3 regions of the Pseudoxanthomonas sp. 134C1 genome follow, and region 3 is predicted to be linked to each of the others. Evidence: predicted binding sites of a transcription regulator. Region 3 holds the regulator's gene; each other region holds the start of a gene.

Region 1 (3,233 bases), on a different contig from region 3:
CCGTCAGATCGCCCTGTGACAGCGCCGAGAGCACGTACTGCAGCTTCGACAGATTGCCCTGCAGCACCTCGAACAGATCGTTGATGCCCATCGCCAGCGCCTGCAGGAATCCCCGCTTGCCGGAGACCTCGATCCGCCCCCCCAGATCGCCCCGCGTCGCCGCGCGCACCAGTGCGGTGATCTCCTGCTCGACCATGCGCTCCATCGCCAGGCTCTTCCATTCCAGGGTCGCTCCGGTCTGCTCGCCGTCGAGATCGATGGGATTCACCACCAGCTGATAGTGATCGTCGCCCAGCGCGATCGGCTGCTCGAATGCCACGCCCTCATCGCGGAGCCGCCGCGCCACCGGCGCCAGCGCGTCGTCCAGTTCCTGCAACGGCATGCCCTCCGGTGCGGCGACGCCGCGCGGTGCCAGCGCGTCGCGCAGACCCTGATTGGCGAACGCCACCGTGCCGTCGGCCGCCAGGACCATCAAGCCGGTATGCGCGTGATCCATCGCCTGCCGGATCCGCGCGTTCTCGCGCGCGGCGGCGCGTTCGCCGGCGATGCGCTCGCGCAGGCGGACCTGCATGTGCGACAACGAAGCCATCAGGCCACCGATTTCATCATGCGGATTGTCGATCCGTATCGCGCCGTCCAGCCGGTCATCGGCAATCGCGCCGGCGACTTCGGCGGCGTCGCGCAACGGGCGCCCCACGGCCCGCAGCACCGCCCACAACACGCCGCCCAGCACCAGCGCCACCGCCGCCAGGGTGATGGCGAAGAACGCCGCCATGCCGAACCGTTGCGCACGCTGCGCGCGTGCGGCGTCCGCCAGGCCGAGCTCGCGCGCGCGTTCCAGATCCGCCAGCGCGGGCGCGATGGCGGCGGCCGTGTCTTCCAGCGAAGCCACTTCCACATCCAGTCCCACCCGGGCCGCGGTGTACGCCAGCAGCGCGGCCTGGTAGGCCTCCACCTGTCCGCGCAGGCCATCGCGCGCGGCCTCATCGATCGGTGTCGACGACAGCACCAGCTCGAACGGCAGCTTCTCCTCGCTCACCCGATCCGACCGCGCCGCGTCGCCGGTGCGCAGGAATTCGCTTTCGAAACGCCGCATGCGCTGGAGCGATGCTTCCAGTGCCGGCGCCTGCGTGGCCTGCGTCGCCTCCTCCAGCGCCTGCCCCGCCACGTCCAGGATCGCGGACAGGCTCGCGTCGCCCTGTCCCATTTCGTCCACGCGCGCGTTCAGCGCATCGATGCCGGTGGCGAATTCGTCGATGCGCGCGGCGGCGGCGTCCATCCGCTTGCGCTCGGCGATACCCGCCGGGTGTTGGCGCAGTCGTGCCAGGTCACCTCGCAACCGCTGCTGCGCCCGGGTCAGCGCTTCGCGGTCGGCGGGGTCCAGCCGCGCCGCGTAGGCGGTCTGCAATCGCCGGGTCTGTTCGACCTGTCGTTCCAGGGCTGCCAGCAACGCGCCATAGGCCTGCTGCGCCTGGAAGGTCGCGGCGGCGCGCGTCTGGCCCGCGCTGGCCTGCCAGTACGACAAGGCGATCAGCGCCAGTCCCGCGCCGGCCACCCAGGCGCACAGGCGGAGCTTGCCGGCGATCGTCATCCGTGCCAGCCGCCGCGTCAGCGCGGCGCGGATCAGGCGAAAGGAAGGGCGCTTCCAGGAGGAAGGCAGGTGGAAGGGAATCGGCATGGGGGACTCCGAGCAAAATTTTGCATCGGTATCGGCCGGCTTCCGGGAGTCTTTAGCGCGGATTTTCTTCCGCCCTCGAAGTGCTCCGGTGGGGTTTGCGCAATGGGTGCCGTTGTAGCCGATGCGTGCGACACCGTGATGACGTGGCCTCTCGGACCCGTTCCCGCGTGGCCGCGGGAGATGAAGGATCGTCATCAGCGGCGTCGCGGAACTGTCATACAGGCGCGCTAGGTTCGCGGCCCCATGTGCATCTCCGAATCCGCCGTCGCATCCGATCCCCTGCTGGAGGCGGTCCTGCACGGCCGCGAACTGCTGGCCGCGTTCCAGCCGGTGGTCCGGCTGGAGGACAACCGCGTGGTCGCGCACGAGGGACTGATGCGCGTCGCCGGCCGCGCCTGCTCGCCGCTGGAGCTGCTGGACCGCGCGCGCGGCGCCGGCCGCCTGGGCGAAGTGGAGACCGTGGCCGCCGGAATCCTGGCGCGCAGCTTCGACTTCGATCGTGGCGGGCGCCTGCTGGTCAATCTCAGCGCGCACGCCATCCTCCAGGGCGAGCTCCATCCGCAGCAGGTGATCGAGAGCCTGCTGTCGGCCGGGCGCGATCTGGGACGCTTCGTCATCGAGATCACCGAACGCGACATCGTCGAGGACGTCGGCCGGCTGGCGGACGCGCTGGGCTACCTGCGCGCGGCCGGCATCCGCATCGCCCTGGACGATTTCGGCAACGGCCATTCCAACTTCGAGCTGTGGCACGAACTGTCGCCGGAGTACGTCAAGCTGGACCGCTACCTGATCCATCACATCGCCGACAGCCCGGGTCGGCTGAGCATCGTCCGCGCGCTCGTGCAGGTGGCCGAGAGCCTGGGCGCGGAACTGGTCGCCGAGGGCGTGGAGCGGTTGCAGGACCTGGCGATCATCAAGGATCTCGGCATTCCCTACGCGCAGGGTTACCTGCTCGGGCGCCCGGCCAGCGAAGTGGCGCTCGCGGTTCCGGCGGAAGTGCGCGACGCGCGTTTCGAGAAGCTTCCGGTGTGGCCGCGCGCGCGCCGGGCCTCGGATTTTCGCGGAGTCACCGCCGCGCACCTGCTCATCGATGCGCCGTCGCTGACCGACGAGGCCAGCAATTTCGACGCCGAGCAGTTGTTCCGCCACCATCCGGATCTGCCTTCGCTGCCGGTGGTGGACCGCGACGGCCTGCCATTGGGACTGATCAACCGCCGGGTATTCAACGAGCGCATGGCGGTCCCGTTCGCGCGCGAGCTCAATGGCCGCAAGTCCTGCGTCCTGCTGATGCACGCCGCGCCGATCGTCTGCGATGTCGGCCAGAGCATCGACGCGATGTCGGAAATCCTGCTAGGCGAGGATCAGCGCTATCTGTCGGATGGTTTCATCATCACCCGCGATGGCCGCTACCTGGGCGTGGGCACCGGCGAGGCGCTGGTGCGGCGGGTCACCGAACTGCGCATCGAGGCCGCGCGCTACGCCAATCCGCTGACCCTGCTGCCCGGCAATATTCCTATCTCCGAGCACATCGGCCGCCTGCTCGAAGCCGGCCGCC
Region 2 (3,233 bases), on a different contig from region 3:
GTCGTGGAACAGGATCAGCGCGTAGCCGTCGTCGCCGGGCGCGTGGTGGTGGTAGATGCGCAGTTGCAGGATGCGGCCATCCTCCAGCCCCAGTTCGCCGCTCCAGCGTCCGGTCGCGCGGGCGGCGCGGCGCGCCTCCGACGGCACCAGTTCGAGCACCGCCTGCAGCGATTCCGGTTCCTCGCCCTCGGGCAGCAACGCCAGCGCGGACGCATTCGCATGCAGGGCGCGGTCGTCGCCGCGGCACAGCAGCACGCCGTCGTCCATCAGCTCGGTGAGCGCCTGGATGTCGACGAAGGACGGGACGTCCGCGGGGAAACGGGAAGCGGAGGAAACACTCACGACGGATGGCCCTGCGGAAGGGTCTGGCGGCGACGGGGGCCGCCAGTATCGGCAAGCCTCACGATGGCGGCAAGCACGCGCCCACGGCGTGGCTCAGACCACCGCGAGGGGACGACTGCCACGCAGGACTTCGGTCTGTCCGTTGGCGTCGTAGGCGCCGCTGCTCTCGCTGCGCCCGAGGTGACGCAGTGCCCAGTTCACTTCGCGGCGGCGACGCGCCAGCAGCGCGCCATTGGCCTGGTTGGCCTCGGACAGTTCGCGCAGGCGGGCTTCGAACGGCGCTTCCGGCTGCGCGGGCATCCGGCTTTCCAGTTCGCGCAGCGCGGCGAGCTTCTCCCGGGTCGAGCGCACCAGCGCCTCGACGTCGTGTTCCAGGATCGCGCGGCGCTCCTCGGCCAGCGCCGAGGCCAGGCGCTCCATCGGCGTCTCCGGTCCGGCGCTCATCGGCCGAGCTGGCGTTCCAGGCTCAGCATGCCGTCGGCGATCGCCTCGGCGTTGATCTGATAGGTCCCGGCCTGCAGCGCATCGCGGATCTGCTGCACGCGTCCGGTGTCCACCGCCGAAGCCGAGGACAGCTCGCGCTGCAGCGCCTGCAGGCTGGTGGCCTCGCCGGTCAGGCGCAGGCTGTCACCGCCCGCGCTGGCTTCCACCGGACGGGAACGTTCGGCGCCGGAGGCCGCCACCTTGCCACCGACGGGTCCGGTGGTGCGGATGGCAGAAGGCGCGTTGCCTTCGATTTTCTGGCTCATGTCGGTCTACCTGTTGCGGGTTCAAACAGCATATCGGCCGTCAAAGACAAAGCTTTAGTGACGGAATCCACATTTCTTTATCGGAAGCGCACCCGGGGCGCACTTCCCTGCATGCTCGGTATCGGCCGTCCTGGCGGGGACTTTAGGGCCGGCGCGCATCTTTTCCATCATCGGCTCACCCAGACGTCGCCGCCCGGGCCCACCACGCCCTGCACCACCCGGCGTGAGGACAGGTTTTCCACCGTCACCCGCTCGTTTTCGCCGGCATCGGCCAGCGCCTTGCCGGCCACCCGCACCTCGACACCGCCACGCCGCGACACCAGCGCCACATTGTCGCCGCGCCGGATCAAACGGGGCGCGACCAGATCATTCGCACCCAGCACGGAACCGGCGGTCAGCATGCGCCGGGCGACCTGGCCAATGGCCTGCGCGGGATCGGTCAACGCACCCGCGCCGATCCGCCCGCCATCGCGGGTCTCGGCGGCGAAGGCATCCGCGGTCACCACCTGCCCCGGCGCGATGCCGCGGTTGAGCACCAGCACGGTCTGGCTGCGGCGCACCCGCACCGGCACGAACAGGCGCCAGCCCTGCGGACAGCCGACCTCGACCGAACCGCCGTTCTGCACACGGGCCTCCAGCGGTGCGGCGCAACGCGGCAGGCGCAGGTTCGGATCCAGTGTGGCCTCCGCCTCGCCGGCCGAGGCCATCGCGCCGACCGCGGCCTGGCGGATGCTGTCCACCGGCTGGAAGTCCGCCGCCGGCACGGCGAACGCCGCCAGCAGCGCGGGCAGCAGCGCGAGTCGTCGCATGGGCGGGCTCCGTCGATTCATCATGCCGGTGGATGCAAGCCGTGTGCCGTAGCCGGGCCGCATCGCGCGCGCCGGGGACGACGCGGCGAAATGGCCGCGTGATCACCGTTGCGCGATGGCCACGCCGTTCTCCTCATCCGGATGTCCGCACCGCTCAAGCCGTCCGCAACCCGGCCGATATGCCTGCATGACCCAGGATCTGCTCAACCGCATCGACCAGCGCACCCGCCTGGCCGGCCACAACCGGCTCGCCCTGTTGCTGTTCCGCCTGGGCGGGCGTCAGCTTTTTGGCGTCAACGTCTTCAAGGTGCAGGAGGTCCTGCGCCGCCCGCCCCTGTTCCAGCTGCCCGGTCTGCCCACCGAGTTCGCCGGCGCGGCCGATGTGCGCGGCCGCTCGATCCCGGTGCTGGACCTGGGCCTGAGCATCGGCCATCCGGAACGCGATCCGGATCCGGCGCGCGCGCCCAATTATCTGGTGGTCACCGAATTCAACCGCTCGGTGCAGGGTTTCCTGGTCAGCGACGTCGAGCGCATCGTCAACATCGCGGTCGAGGACATCCACCCGCCGCCGGAACTGGGCGCCGAAGCCAGCTACCTCACCGCGGTCACCCGCTTCCAGGGCGAGCTCATCCAGGTGATCGACGTGGAAAGCGTGCTCGCCGACATCTCGCAGGCGCGCATGGACGCGCCGCTGGCGCCGGAAATGGCGCTGCCGGCCGACGCCCCGCCGCTGCAGGTGCTGGTGGTGGACGATTCGCGCGTGGCCCGTTCGCAGATCCGCAGCGTGCTGGACCAGTTGGGAGTCAGCGCCACCCTGCTCTCCGACGGCAAGCAGGCCCTGGATCACCTCCTGCAGATCCAGGCCGCCGGCGAGGATCCGGCCGAGCGCTACGCCATGGTCATCTCCGACATCGAGATGCCGGCCATGGACGGCTACACCCTGACGACGGAAATCCGTCGCCACCCCGGCCTGGCCGGCCTGTATGTCCTGCTCCACACCTCGCTCTCGGGCGTGTTCAACAACGCCATGGTCGAGCGCGTCGGCGCCAACGCCTTCGTCGCCAAGTACAGCCCGCATGAACTGGCGGACTATGTCCTGAACCGGCTGAAGCAGGTAGTGGCGACGAAACGGGCGGCGTGAGGGCGGCCCGTTGGCCGCCGGGATTGGGGATTCCGAATCGTGGATTGAGTAGCCCCTTTGGAAAAGGGGGGCGGACGGCCCGCGCCAGCGCGGCGACGGGGGATTTGCGCGCGGTGCCCGGGTTCTGACAAGAAGCAAATCCCCCTCGGTCCCCCTTTTGACCCGCCATTCGGCTGCTGAGAAGCGCCGCAA
Region 3 (3,233 bases):
CAATCCGCGCAGCACCCCGCCGCTGACCGGCGCCTTCCATCCGGTCCGCGTGATCGCGGTGACCGGCGGCAAGGGCGGCGTCGGCAAGACCAATGTGTCGGTCAATCTGGCCGCGTCGCTGGCCGAGATGGGCAAGCGCACCCTGCTGATGGACGCCGACCTGGGCCTGGCCAATGTCGACGTGCTGCTCGGCCTGACCCCCAAGTACACCCTGGCCGATCTGGTCGCGCAGCGCTGCCAGCTGGAGGACGTGCTGCTGGAAGGTCCGGAGGGCCTGCTGATCGTCCCCGCCTCGTCGGGTTTCCGGCACATGGCCGAACTCTCGCCGGCCGAACATGTCGGCCTGGTCAACGTGTTCTCGGAACTGCAGCGCGCCCTCGACGTGATGGTGGTCGATACCGCCGCCGGCATCACCGACAGCGTGCTGACCTTCTGCCAGGCCGCGCAGGACACGGTGGTGGTGGTCTGCGATGAGCCGGCCTCGATCACCGACGCCTACGCCCTGGTCAAGGTGCTCTCGCGCGAGCGCGGCGTGGACCGCGTGCACGTGATCGCCAACATGGTCCGTGATCCCAACGAAGGCCGGAAGCTGTACGAGAAGCTGGCCCGCGTATGCGAGCGCTTCCTCGGCGATGTCGCCCTGCACTATCTGGGCGCGGTGCCGCAGGACGACTGGTTGCGTCGCGCGGTGCAGCGCCAGCAGGCCGTCGTCAAGGCGTACCCGGGCAGTCCGTCGGCGCGCGCCATCAACGAAATCGCCCGGGTCACCGCGCGCTGGCAGCCGCCGACCGGGGCACGCGGCAATGTCGAATTCTTCGTCGAACGCATGATCAACCGGAGCGTGCCTGCATGAGTACCGGCGCCGCCCAATACCGTGCCGTCCAGAAAGCGGCGGCCACCGATTTCGTCACGACGCACGCGGACCTGGTCCGCCGCATCGCCCATCACCTGGCCGCGCGCCTGCCCGCCAGCGTGGAGATCGACGATCTGATCCAGGCCGGCATGATCGGCCTGCTCGAAGCCTCGCGCAGTTACGACGCCGAACAGGGCGCCTCGTTCGAGACTTTCGCCTCGATCCGCATCCGCGGCTCGATGATCGACGAGATCCGCCGTGGCGACTGGGTACCCCGCTCGGTGCACCGGCGCGCCCGCCAGGCCGCCGCCACCGTGCGCGAAATCGAACAGCGCACCGGCCGCGCCGCCATCGCCACCGAGGTCGCGTCGGCGATGGAGATGCCGCTGCCCGAATACCTGCGCCTGCTGGAGGACGCCGCCCGCGGCCAGGTGCTGAGCCTGGAATCGCACATCGAGGATCACGGCGAACCGCAGACCGTGGTCAGCGGCGGTCCCAACCCGCAGCAGCAGCTGGAACGCAGCGAGTTCCGCCAGTCGCTGATCAAGGCCATCGGCCAGCTGCCCGAGCGCGAACAGCTGGTGCTGTCCATGTATTACGAGCAGGAACTCAACCTGAAGGAAATCGGCGCGGTCCTCGGCGTCAGCGAGTCGCGTGTCTGCCAGATCCACGGCCAGGCCATGCTGCGCCTGCGTGGCCGGCTGAACGTGTTCGAGAGCGTGGACGCCGGGCTGGAGGATTGAGTCGGGATTGGGGATTGGGGATTCGGGATTGGAAGAGCCCCCTTGACCAGCCATTTGGCTGTTGAAAGCGGAAAAGGGGGCGGGCGCCCGCGGAGCGGGCGACGGGGGATTGACCCGCCATTCGGCGGTTGAAAAGCGCTTGCTGTTGGCGCCAAGAGCAAATCCCCCTCAATCCCCCTTTTGCAAAGGGGGAGGCAAAGCCCCGTTTTTGCAAATCCCGAATCCCCAATCCCCGCCTCCCCCCAATCCCGGCCAAAAGTTTTCCCGCCGCCTGCCGATAAGGCTCTCGAGCCCCCTTTACCCTGCTGCACCCGGAGCCCTTCGTGACAGCCAACAAGAACATGCGGATCCTGATCGTGGACGACTTCTCGACGATGCGCCGCATCATCAAGAACCTCCTCAACGATCTGGGCTATACCAATACCGCCGAGGCCGACGACGGCTCCAGCGCGCTGACCGCGCTGGCCCAGGGCAGTTTCGACTTCGTGGTCACCGACTGGAACATGCCGGGCATGACCGGCATCGAACTGCTCAAGGCGATCCGCGCCGACGACCGCTTCAAGACCCTGCCGGTGCTGATGGTCACCGCCGAGGCCAAACGCGAGCAAATCATCGAGGCGGCGCAGAACGGCGTGAACGGCTACATCATCAAGCCGTTCACCGCGCAGACCCTGGAAGAAAAGCTCGGCAAGATCTTCGAACGTCTCGGGGCCGCGGCCTGATGGCTGCGGTCATGGAAGCCGGCAGCGCCCGCGCCGCGCTGGTCGAACGCCTGCAGCACGCACTGGATGCGCTGGAACAGGGCGACGAGGCCGGCTGGCGGCGCGAGCTGGACACCATCGCGGCCTGGCGCACGCAGCCGATGATGCAGGGGCTGGGCCGATTGGCCCGCGAACTCGCGCAGACCCTCGGCGAACTGCCGCCCACCCACGGCGCGGGCGACCTCGACGACGCCTGCGCGCGCCTGGACCATGTGGTCGCGATGACCGAGCAGGCCAGCCACAAGACCCTCGACCTGGCCGAGCAGTGCCGCGAGCTGGCCGACCAGCTCAAGGCGACGACGCTGAGCGGCGAACAGACCCGGGTGGTGGACCAGATCCGCGCCGGCCTGTCGGAAATGGCGCTCGCGCAGAGCTATCAGGATCTCACCGGCCAGATCATCCGCCGGGTCGCGGGCATCGTCCGCCGCGTGCACGAAGGCTTCGGCGAACTCGGCCTGCCGCCGCCGGAAAAGAAAAAAGACGATGGCCTCGCCGGCCCCGCCGTCGCCGGCCTGGACAAGAACGCCTTCTCGCAGGACGACGCCGACGATCTGCTGTCGGGGCTGGGCCTCTAGCCGTCCGCCCGCGCCTCCCTGCCGAACCCGAGCCGAACCATGTCCGCCGTCACTCCCGAAATCGCCGCCGACTTCCTCATCGAAGCCCAGGAAATCCTGGATCGCCTCGGCGAGCAGCTGGTGACGCTGGAACAGGATCCCGGCGACAGCGAACAGCTCAACGCGGTGTTCCGCGGCTTCCACACGCTCAAGGGCGGCGCCGGCTTCCTCGGCATCCAGGCGATGGTGCACCTGTGCCATGCCGCCGAGGAGGCGCTGGGCATGGTCCGCGCCGGCAAGGCGACCCTGGAAGCGGATCATT

Evidence for each region. Region 3 encodes FliA, which starts transcription of late flagellar genes. Its sites were predicted from a motif close to TAAAGTTTNNCNNNCNNNGGCCGATAA; they were not measured.
Region 1: the regulator FliA is predicted to act here: its motif matches at 1,707-1,733, upstream of AC3DEZ_RS13795 (methyl-accepting chemotaxis protein).
Region 2: the regulator FliA is predicted to act here: its motif matches at 2,055-2,081, upstream of AC3DEZ_RS17945 (chemotaxis protein).

What each region holds. Positions count from the first base shown of each region.
Region 1 is NZ_JBYMTH010000007.1:36,313-39,545, forward strand. It holds gene AC3DEZ_RS13795 (methyl-accepting chemotaxis protein) at 1-1,678, opposite strand, end outside; gene AC3DEZ_RS13800 (EAL domain-containing protein) at 1,922-3,233, shown strand, end outside.
Region 2 is NZ_JBYMTH010000011.1:157,231-160,463, reverse strand. It holds gene AC3DEZ_RS17965 (ATP-binding protein) at 1-267, opposite strand, end outside; gene AC3DEZ_RS17960 (flagellar protein FlgN) at 436-786, opposite strand; gene flgM (flagellar biosynthesis anti-sigma factor FlgM) at 783-1,091, opposite strand; gene flgA (flagellar basal body P-ring formation chaperone FlgA) at 1,259-1,900, opposite strand; gene AC3DEZ_RS17945 (chemotaxis protein) at 2,088-3,041, shown strand.
Region 3 is NZ_JBYMTH010000006.1:239,848-243,080, forward strand. It holds gene AC3DEZ_RS13585 (MinD/ParA family protein) at 1-853, shown strand, start outside; gene AC3DEZ_RS13590 (RNA polymerase sigma factor FliA) at 850-1,596, shown strand; gene cheY (chemotaxis response regulator CheY) at 1,938-2,318, shown strand; gene AC3DEZ_RS13600 (protein phosphatase CheZ) at 2,318-2,932, shown strand; gene AC3DEZ_RS13605 (chemotaxis protein CheA) at 2,972-3,233, shown strand, end outside.